2 regions of the Carnobacterium divergens DSM 20623 genome follow, and region 1 is predicted to be linked to the other one. Evidence: a T-box and tRNA genes for the amino acid it is inferred to sense, from the RefSeq annotation. Region 1 holds a T-box; the other holds one or more tRNA genes.
What was found. A T-box is a leader RNA that pairs with one kind of tRNA and senses whether it is charged. The one in region 1 lies ahead of serS (serine--tRNA ligase), so its partner is inferred to be a tRNA-Ser.

Region 1 (5,175 bases):
ATATGAAAAATGCTTGCCTTCCCATTCGCCAAAACCAAACTCTCTCAAGTCCTTTTCTTCTATTAAAGGGATCGCTTCTTCTCTTTCGGCTAAAATCAATTTGGCTGTATCCTTTGCACGCTTTTGTGGACTTACATAGATTTGTTTAAATTCTATATTTTTTAAGGCTTTTCCTGTTAAAGTCGCGTCTTTTAATGATTCTTCTAAAAGAGCTGAATCTCCGGTTCCTCCTTGGAAACGTCCGTCTAGATTCCATTCTGTTTTTCCATGTCTAACAAAATACAATTTTGTCATTTCATCACACTCCTATTTTCTACTCTTTAGTCTATCACAATTTTTCAATATCTTGAAATGAACTATATATAGAAGGAAAAATAAAAAGAAGATAATTAAATTATCTTCTTTACTACTTTATTTCCAGTTTTCCTCAAGAAATGGGCCTCGTCCTGAACCTTGTCGGTAGCCATTATAATGAGAGGGATTTTTTTTGTAATAGTCTTGATGGTATTCTTCAGCTGGATAGAATGGTTTAGCAGGTTCAATTGTTGTTACTATTGGCGCTTTAAAACGGCCACTTTCAGCTAGATCTTGTTTGGATGCTTCTGCAACCTTTCGTTGTTCTTCATTTAAATAAAATATGACAGGTCGATAGGATGAACCTCTATCTGCAAATTGACCGCTGGCATCTGTCGGATCGGTTTGTCTCCAATAAATTTCAACTAATTGCTGATAGCTAAAAATTGTCGGATCAAAGGTAATTTCAACAGCTTCTGTATGTCCTGTGGTTTCACTACAAACTTCTCGATAAGTCGGTGCAATCGTATGACCTCCTGTATAACCTGCCACCACAGAGATAATACCGGGCTCTGTATCAAAAGGTTTTATCATGCACCAGAAACAGCCTCCAGCAAATATTGCTTTTTCTAATTGTTTTTTACTCATTATACTACCCCTTTCTTCTATATAAATAACAATTTAAGTATAGCATCTTAAGAGTAAGTGACAATTAATTCGCCTTGGTAAAAATAAGTGACCTAAAAAAACTCCCTCTCCTTAAAAGGAAAGAGAGTCTTCGGTAATAATTATTTTGGTTTACGGATTTCTGTAACGCCACCCATATAAGGAACTAATACTTCTGGAATTTTGACTGATCCATCTGCTTGTTGGTAGTTTTCTAAAATTGCTGCAAATGTTCTTCCTACTGCTAAACCTGATCCGTTTAACGTATGAACATAGTCTGTTTTTCCTTCGTCATTGCGGTAACGAATCATCGCACGGCGCGCTTGGAAATCTTCACAGTTTGAACATGAGCTAATTTCACGGAAAGTTTCTTGCGCTGGGATCCAAACCTCTAAATCATACGTTTTAGCAGCTGAAAAACCCATGTCTCCTGTACATAAAGCCAATACTCGGTATGGCAAATTCAACTTTTGTAAAACTGTTTCGGCATCATGAGTCATTTTTTCTAATTCATCATATGACGTTTCAGGCTTACTGAATTTCACCATTTCAACCTTATTAAATTGGTGTAAACGAATCAAACCACGGGTGTCACGTCCTGCACTACCTGCTTCTGATCTAAATGCTGGGCTTAGGGCTGTGAAATAAACAGGTAATTGTTCTGTTGGGATAAATTCATCACGATAATAGTTTGTTAAAGTGATTTCTGCTGTTGAAATCATCGTTAAATCTTCATTTTCAATTTGGAAAACATCTTCTTTGAACTTTGGAAATTGACCAGTTCCATACATTGATCTGCTATTTGCTAAATAAGGTGTCAACATTTCTTGATAACCATGTTCCCCAGTGTGTAAATCTAGCATAAAATTATACAAGGCACGTTCCAGTCTTGCTCCTAACCCTTTGTAATATACAAAACGGCTTCCTGATACCTTCGCTCCTCGTTCAAAATCTAATATATCTAATTCTTCTGCAATATCCCAGTGAGCTTTTGGTTCAAAATCAAATGTAGCAGGTTCACTCCAACGACGTACTTCTACATTATCCTCTTCATCTTTACCGATTGGTACAGAATCATTAGGTAGATTCGGCAATCCTGCAGCAATTTCATTAATGCTTTCATCAATAGCTGCTAATTCTTCATCTAATCCTTTTATTTTATCGCCAACTTCACGCATTTCTGTAATTTTATCATCTGCATTTTCCTTGTTACGTTTTAACGTTGCAATCGCACCTGATACTTCATTACGGTATTTTTTTAAATTTTCAGTTTCGACAATTAATTCACGACGCTTATTGTCTAATACGACAAAATTTTCTAATAATTCTTTTTTTACACCTCTAGTTGCTAATTTTGCTTCTACGGTTGTAAAGTCACTTCTTAAACGTTTAATATCTAACATTGTTCATCTTCCTTTCTGTTTTTAATAAAAATAAAAAGAGCCCTTCCATCCACATATACTTATGGGACGAAATGGCTCGAAAATTCGCGGTACCACCCAAATTTAGACACACTACAACATGTATCTACACTCAATAACAGTTTGATAACGGACTGATTCCGAAACAATTTGGGCCAAATGGGTTCATTGTTTACTTCGCGTGAGGGATTCAAAAAAACAAACCATCAGTTTTCACCAACCACTGACTCTCTACTTGTATTTATTTGATTTACTATGTCACGCTACTGACGTTCGACTTTATTTACTTGCTGTGTTCTTATCATACCTAAGTAACGAGAAAAATGCAATCTAAAAATCTATTTTCAAAAAATTATCCTACCTAAACTTTTCCAATAAAAAAAAAGCAACCTTTTAACTGGTTGCTCCTTCTAATGGTTAAAATAAATTAGTGAAAAAAGATTTGATCTCACGACCTGTTAAAACAAAAAAATTAGCTTTTTCAACTTCTGATGCTGTTACTACTTTTACTTCTTGTCCTGTCGCACCGTTGATATAGCCTAAAGTATCGTTAGTTGGGGCTACTTGAGCTGTTCCAACTTCCATTCCTTTTTTAATAGGAGCTACTAATTCTTTATCGCTATTTAGTAAGCCTTCTTTTTCAGTATAGGTTACTTTTAAATTTTTAACTTCTGTATCTTTTTGAACGATTGCGTTTACGTTAGTATCCATTACTAATTTCACGCTATCTTCTTTTCCTTTTGCTACGTTAATAGCTTTTAAGGCTTTATTTGTGTCACCTTTTTTGACTAATTCTTTCATTTCAAAATTATCAAAAGCGTAATCCATCATTTTAGCTGTTTCTTCAAAACGAGCACCTTTATTTGTTTCGCCATCGCCTGCATTCATTACGACAGTGATAATTCTCATGCCATTTTCTTCAGCAGTTCCAGTAAAACATGCACCGGCAATATCTGTTGTTCCGGTTTTTAATCCGTCAACATTATCACGAGCGTAAATTAAGCCTGGCAGCATCCAGTTCCAGTTTTCCATATGAATTTCATCTGATGTTCCTTTTCTGAAATCGAGGGTTGGAATTTTCGCTGTTTCAAGAACTTCTGGAAAATCATTCAATAGATGTTGAGCAACCAGCGCCATATCACGAGCTGTCATCATATTTTCATCTGTTTCAGAACTTCCTGGATAGATATTGCCATTTAAATCAGAGTTTGTTAAACCTGTTGCATTTACTAAATGAATATCTTCTGCTTTTGCTCCCCATGAAATAACTTTTTCACGCATCGCATCCACAAATTGAGGCTCACTTCCTGAAACAGCCTGTGCCAAACTAATTGCTGCTGCGTTAGCTGAGTAAATCGCCATTGCTTCATATAATTCTTTTACGGTATATTGCTCACCTAAACGTAATGGAACATTTGACAATTCAGAATTCTGACTTGTTTTGTAGCTGTAGTCATCAATGGTGATTTTTTGATCCCATTTTAATTTCCCATCTTTAATAGCTTCTAAAACTAAGTATTCTGTAATCATTTTAGTCATTGATGCAATTCCTAATTTTTCATCACCATTTTTGTTCACTAATACTTTTCCTGTCTTCGCTTCAATTGCAAATGCAGCAGCTGCATTAATTTCTGGTGCTTCAGCTGCTGATGCTGTTTGAGCGCCCATCAAGAAAGATGGAAAAATAGTTCCTATCATTAACGCGACAGCAAAAATCACGCCGTATTTATTTAATTTTTTCATGTAATAAATTCTCCTCAATATCGTTTTTATTGACTTCTCTATGTTAGCGAAATTATCACTAAAAAACAAGTTTTTTTCTGAAATTAAAATGGTTCTTTTTATTCTTTAAAACAAATTAAAAAGCTAAGATTAATCCCTCTGTTCTCAGCTTTTTAAACTAAAATGATTCACGTGAAACATTATTTTGTTTCACTGTTTTGTACTTGCTTTAATGGTAAGTGCAGTACAAAACGTGTTAATTCTTTATCTGATTTCGCATAAATGTATCCCCCATGTAACGCGACGATACTTTGTGCAATCGCTAAGCCTAAGCCTGTTCCACCCGTTTCTTGTGAACGCGATTCTTCTACGCGGTAGAAACGATCGAATAATTGATTTAAAGAAGCTTCTGGAATTTCCGGCCCATCGTTGCTGACTGAAATAATGACTTCTTTACCAACTTTTTGCGCTTCAATCGTGATTTTTTTACCGCCAACACCATATTTTAAAGCATTGGAAATTAAATTATTAAAGACGCGCACAATTTTTTCTGTGTCTGCCTCCATCATAATTTCAGAATCTGGTTGAATCACTTCAATGACCATGTTCTTTTTCTTAGCATCTAATTCAAAATCAGCTGCTAGTTGCTCTAATAGCTTTACCATATCAAACTGTGTAAGGTTTAACGGTGTTGTATGTTGACGAACTTTTGTGTACTCGAATAAATCTTCAACTAATATTTTCATTTGTTTGGCTTTAATGTATGCCGTATGTGTGTATTTTAGTAGCTCTTCTTGACTTTGATATTGTTTATCCTCGATTAATCCCAAATAACCAATAATAGAAGTTAGAGGTGTGCGAATATCATGAGAGACATTCGTAATCAGCTCATCTTTCGATTGCTCAATCTTACGCTCTTCTTCCATTGCACTCACGGTACTGTCCACTAACACATGGATACTGTCGATAACTTTATTCATGTCGCCACTTAATTCAAAAGGAATGCGATGATCGTAATGACCTTCTGCAATGTAATGCAACTCGCTAATAACATGACGTAATTGCATTTGTT
Region 2 (5,175 bases), 2.0 Mb from region 1:
CAATCGTAGCTCTTTTAGCTTCAGTTTCTTGATAATTTTTAAATAAAGTTGTTAACTCATCATCTGTTGGTTTGTAATTATAAACAACATAATCTTTTGTTACTTTATTAAAAGCTTTTTTGAATTCTGCAATTGCCTCTTCACTATTAGTCGATACTAAATTATCATAATTTTCATTTTCTTTATTTAAAAAAACAACATCCATATAAGCATCTAAAGCCTTTTTAGGTTCATCTAATTTTTTCAAACTATCTTTGTATTGCGTTTGATCAACCGCAAGTTCAACATCTTTTTTATTGTCTTCATCAAATGAATTCGTTGCAAAATTTAAGGAGTATTCTTTATCCTTTTTGACATTGAATAAGATAGTTAATTTTAAACTTTTATCAGCAGACAATTTTCCGCCTTCTTCAGATGTTTTAAATCCACTTTTATAGTCGGTAATTGGATTAATTTTTTCATCTTCACCTTTTTCATACAGAGCGAAATTATCCGCTGTAATGTACATTTGCTCTTTACTTTTATTTTTCACTTTAACTTGTAAAGCAATATAAGTATCTGATCCGCCTTCTCCATCCTCACTAAAAGGAACAACATATTCACCTTTTTCAATTTGAACTTCTGCTACTTTACTTTTAGCAATCGGTTTGTCATCACTCTTTGAATTTTTTGTATTTCCCCCACATCCAGCAACTACTAAAGTTATTAGAAGTACTGATAACAACAACATTTTCTTTTTCATTTTCCAACTCCTATTAATATTTATTTAAAAAACTTTCATTATAAATGATACCATACACTTGTTATCATATCAAATGTTTTTTAATTAATTCTTGACTTATTACTCAAGTTACACTACCATAAGCATACATGAATAATATAAAGGTAGATGAATGATGTTAAAAAAAATACTAATTGGCTTTGTTCAATTTTATCAAAAATTTATATCCCCAATGTTTCCTCCAAGTTGCCGATATACTCCTACTTGTTCTAGTTACATGATTCAATCAATTGAACGATTCGGTGCAATAAAAGGAACTGGAATGGGAATTTGGCGCATTCTACGTTGCCACCCATTTGTTAAAGGTGGCTACGATCCTGTTCCTGAAAAAAAAGGCATGAACATTAATTAATTTAAACTCTTTTTGCTGTATACTTCTTCTTTTTTTGGTAAAATAGAAGAAGTCTATCTTAAAAGGAGTTTTTTTATTTGATTCAAATGAGACAAAATTTCACACGTACCTTATTTTTTAATCCCCTATTTCTTATTTTTATATCCCCATTCACACTAATCTTATTAGGAACAGTTCTTTCTATTCAATTTAGTTCCTTCAAATTCACTTCATTTTTACTACTGTATTTATTTGTTCTACTAAATCAATTTCTTGAAAAAATTTTTGCTTATCACCAAAAAGAAAAACATGAATTAAAGTTACTACCAATTATTCTTTTTGAAATTTTAAATTTACTACTTATGTTTTACTTTACACTATCAAATAACTTTTTAATTGGGATCTTACTTCTGCTCTATAGTATCGTCATCCATCTTCAATATATTCCGTATAATTTAAGCTTGAGTTTATATTCTTTAATTTTAACAAGTTTATTTAAAGGAGGAATCTTGACTTACATTAGCTTTTATATCCAAACTGGTTTTATATCTAAAGAACTTTATTATTGGAGCCTTTCATCAATCATCTTGCATGTATTTATAGGCTACAGTAAGCAGCTCGTTGAAGTAGATTTGCAAACGAAAATAACCTCAAAAAAATCTTTTTTATATCTAATTTCCCTTATTCTAAGTACCTATATTTTTACCTTTTTAAGTCTCTATCTTCCTAACTATCTTAAAAACTGGATTTTTCTTTTATTACTAAGTATCCCACTAGCAATAAAAGTCATACAATTATTTCAAGTAAATAAAATCAATCACTCTACTAGTTACAAAATAAAACTAATCAATCTGTTCCAAATACTATTTACTATCTTACTATGTATTACAGCCTTGATTAAAGTATTTGTTACCCAAAAATGATAAACGAATGAAAAAGACATTACCGAGGTAGCTCTCAGTAATGTCTTTTCATTCGTTTATAAAACAAAAAAAGTCTTCTGATAATCAGAAGACTCAATGACCCGTACGGGAATCGAACCCGTGATACCGCCGTGAAAGGGCGGTGTCTTAACCGCTTGACCAACGGGCCTTTTTATTAAAATTAAAATACGGAGAAGGAGGGATTTGAACCCTCGCGCCGCGTTAACGACCTACACCCTTAGCAGGGGCGCCTCTTCAGCCACTTGAGTACTTCCCCAATCCAATATTTTAAAAGTATTTATTTACAATGGGCCTAAATGGACTCGAACCATCGACCTCACGCTTATCAGGCGTGCGCTCTAACCAGCTGAGCTATAGGCCCATAAAAAAAAAAAGCGGGTGACGAGAATCGAACTCGCGACAACAGCTTGGAAGGCTGTGGTTTTACCACTAAACTACACCCGCAATACTATAAAACGGTCTGGACGGGACTCGAACCCGCGACCTCCTGCGTGACAGGCAGGCATTCTAACCAGCTGAACTACCAAACCAAAAATGTATGTTGTATTGCGTCACTTCTTCTCTTTAAACAAGTGTTTTAGAGAAATTGCGGGGACAGGACTTGAACCTGTGACCTTCGGGTTATGAGCCCGACGAGCTGCCAACTGCTCCACCCCGCGATAATTTAAATGTTTCTCTACTTAATAAAAAGTAGTAAGGAGGATAAGGGATTCGAACCCTTGCGTGGTTTTACCCACCTGACGGTTTTCAAGACCGTTCCCTTCAGCCGGACTTGGGTAATCCTCCGAAAAAAAGTTTTTATAAAACTATGACCCGTACGGGAATCGAACCCGTGATACCGCCGTGAAAGGGCGGTGTCTTAACCGCTTGACCAACGGGCCTTTTTATTAAAATTAAAATACGGAGAAGGAGGGATTTGAACCCTCGCGCCGCGTTAACGACCTACACCCTTAGCAGGGGCGCCTCTTCAGCCACTTGAGTACTTCCCCAATCCAATATTTTAAAAGTATTTATTTACAATGGGCCTAAATGGACTCGAACCATCGACCTCACGCTTATCAGGCGTGCGCTCTAACCAGCTGAGCTATAGGCCCATAAAACGTAAAAGCGGGTGACGAGAATCGAACTCGCGACAACAGCTTGGAAGGCTGTGGTTTTACCACTAAACTACACCCGCAAAATAAATATGGCGCAGGACAGAATCGAACTGCCGACACATGGAGCTTCAATCCATTGCTCTACCAACTGAGCTACTGAGCCAAATATATTTCTAACGGTCTGGACGGGACTCGAACCCGCGACCTCCTGCGTGACAGGCAGGCATTCTAACCAGCTGAACTACCAAACCAAAAATGTATGTTGTATTGCGTCACTTCTTCTCTTTAAACAAGTGTTTTAGAGAAATTGCGGGGACAGGACTTGAACCTGTGACCTTCGGGTTATGAGCCCGACGAGCTGCCAACTGCTCCACCCCGCGATAATTTAAATGTTTCTCTACTTAATAAAAAGTAGTAAGGAGGATAAGGGATTCGAACCCTTGCGTGGTTTTACCCACCTGACGGTTTTCAAGACCGTTCCCTTCAGCCGGACTTGGGTAATCCTCCGAAAAAAATAATATGAATATTTGAATATATCAATGGACCTTGTAGGACTCGAACCTACGACCGAACGGTTATGAGCCGTTTGCTCTAACCAACTGAGCTAAAGGTCCGAGGTCTATTCATTTAATAGCGGCGAAGGGGATCGAACCCCCGACCTCCCGGGTATGAACCGGACGCTCTAGCCAGCTGAGCTACACCGCCAAAATAATTATATCTAAGTTTTTAAAAGTGGAGCCTAGCGGGATCGAACCGCTGACCTCCTGCGTGCAAGGCAGGCGCTCTCCCAGCTGAGCTAAGGCCCCATAATTAAAATCAATCGGGAAGACAGGATTCGAACCTGCGACCCCTTGGTCCCAAACCAAGTGCTCTACCAAGCTGAGCTACTTCCCGTTTTGAACTCGAAGATATGATCTTTATTTCTAAAGAATGCACCCAAGAGGGGTCGAACCTCTAACCGCCTGATTCGTAGTCAGGTACTCTATCCAGTTGAGCTATGGGTGCAAATGGTGCCGAGGGCCGGAATCGAACCGGCACGGTGATCACTCACCGCAGGATTTTAAGTCCTGTGCGTCTGCCAGTTCCGCCACCCCGGCATGGAATGTGGATCAGATTTTTCAATCTGGGCAATCTTATTATTAGTCTAACAAGCGGAAAACGGGGTTCGAACCCGCGACCCCCACCTTGGCAAGGTGGTGCTCTACCACTGAGCTATTTCCGCAAAATGGTGCCGGCTAAAGGAGTTGAACCCTCGACCCTCTGATTACAAATCAGATGCTCTACCAACTGAGCTAAGCCGGCTATATAAAATAAATGGTGCGGGTGAAGGGACTTGAACCCCCACGCCGTTAGGCGCTAGATCCTAAATCTAGTGCGTCTGCCAATTCCGCCACACCCGCAAAAGTATGGCATAACTACACATTTGAAATGCTTAGTTATGAGTCATGTAGGATTCGAACCTACGACCCTCTGATTAAAAGTCAGATGCTCTACCAACTGAGCTAATGACTCATGGTGGAGGTTAACGGGATCGAACCGCTGACCCTCTGCTTGTAAGGCAGATGCTCTCCCAGCTGAGCTAAACCTCCATATGAAATTTAAAATAAATAATCTGCGTGGCAACGTCCTACCCTCACAAGGGGAAACCCCTAACTACTATCGGCGCTGAGAAGCTTAACTTCTGTGTTCGGCATGGGAACAGGTGTATCCTTCTCGCTGTCGCCACCACACTTCTTATTTAGTTGAGACAACTTCGTTCTCTCAAAACTGGATATTGTAAGCACAATTTACTTTTTGATTCATGTGTTCCACCATTTATTTGGTTAAGTCCTCGACCGATTAGTATTGGTCCGCTCCATACATCGCTGTACTTCCACTTCCAACCTATCTACCTGATCATCTCTCAGGGGTCTTACTTGCCGAAGCAATGGGAAATCTCATCTCGAGGGGGGCTTCACGCTTAGATGCTTTCAGCGTTTATCCCTTCCACACATAGCTACCCAGCGATGCTCTTGGCAGAAC

Region 2: it has a tRNA-Ser gene. The T-box ahead of serS (serine--tRNA ligase) is inferred to sense a tRNA for this amino acid. The anticodon was not compared.

Annotation. Positions count from the first base shown of each region.
Region 1 is NZ_JQLO01000001.1:2,356,792-2,361,966, reverse strand. It holds gene BR52_RS11270 (histidine phosphatase family protein) at 1-294, opposite strand, end outside; gene msrA (peptide-methionine (S)-S-oxide reductase MsrA) at 412-942, opposite strand; gene serS (serine--tRNA ligase) at 1,083-2,363, opposite strand; T-box leader at 2,423-2,658, opposite strand; gene BR52_RS11255 (serine hydrolase) at 2,799-4,124, opposite strand; gene BR52_RS11250 (sensor histidine kinase) at 4,304-5,175, opposite strand, start outside.
Region 2 is NZ_JQLO01000001.1:356,465-361,639, reverse strand. It holds gene BR52_RS01855 (DUF5105 domain-containing protein) at 1-742, opposite strand, end outside; gene yidD (membrane protein insertion efficiency factor YidD) at 894-1,133, shown strand; tRNA gene BR52_RS01840 (tRNA-Glu) at 2,133-2,204, opposite strand; tRNA gene BR52_RS01835 (tRNA-Ser) at 2,225-2,312, opposite strand; tRNA gene BR52_RS01830 (tRNA-Ile) at 2,344-2,417, opposite strand; tRNA gene BR52_RS01825 (tRNA-Gly) at 2,430-2,500, opposite strand; tRNA gene BR52_RS01820 (tRNA-Asp) at 2,513-2,586, opposite strand; tRNA gene BR52_RS01815 (tRNA-Met) at 2,643-2,715, opposite strand; tRNA gene BR52_RS01810 (tRNA-Ser) at 2,753-2,842, opposite strand; tRNA gene BR52_RS01805 (tRNA-Glu) at 2,866-2,937, opposite strand; tRNA gene BR52_RS01800 (tRNA-Ser) at 2,958-3,045, opposite strand; tRNA gene BR52_RS01795 (tRNA-Ile) at 3,077-3,150, opposite strand; tRNA gene BR52_RS01790 (tRNA-Gly) at 3,163-3,233, opposite strand; tRNA gene BR52_RS01785 (tRNA-Phe) at 3,244-3,316, opposite strand; tRNA gene BR52_RS01780 (tRNA-Asp) at 3,331-3,404, opposite strand; tRNA gene BR52_RS01775 (tRNA-Met) at 3,461-3,533, opposite strand; tRNA gene BR52_RS01770 (tRNA-Ser) at 3,571-3,660, opposite strand; tRNA gene BR52_RS01765 (tRNA-Ile) at 3,694-3,767, opposite strand; tRNA gene BR52_RS01760 (tRNA-Met) at 3,785-3,858, opposite strand; tRNA gene BR52_RS01755 (tRNA-Ala) at 3,887-3,959, opposite strand; tRNA gene BR52_RS01750 (tRNA-Pro) at 3,974-4,047, opposite strand; tRNA gene BR52_RS01745 (tRNA-Arg) at 4,085-4,158, opposite strand; tRNA gene BR52_RS01740 (tRNA-Leu) at 4,162-4,250, opposite strand; tRNA gene BR52_RS01735 (tRNA-Gly) at 4,304-4,375, opposite strand; tRNA gene BR52_RS01730 (tRNA-Thr) at 4,380-4,455, opposite strand; tRNA gene BR52_RS01725 (tRNA-Leu) at 4,469-4,553, opposite strand; tRNA gene BR52_RS01720 (tRNA-Lys) at 4,593-4,665, opposite strand; tRNA gene BR52_RS01715 (tRNA-Val) at 4,667-4,742, opposite strand; rRNA gene rrf (5S ribosomal RNA) at 4,768-4,883, opposite strand; rRNA gene BR52_RS01705 (23S ribosomal RNA) at 4,973-5,175, opposite strand, start outside.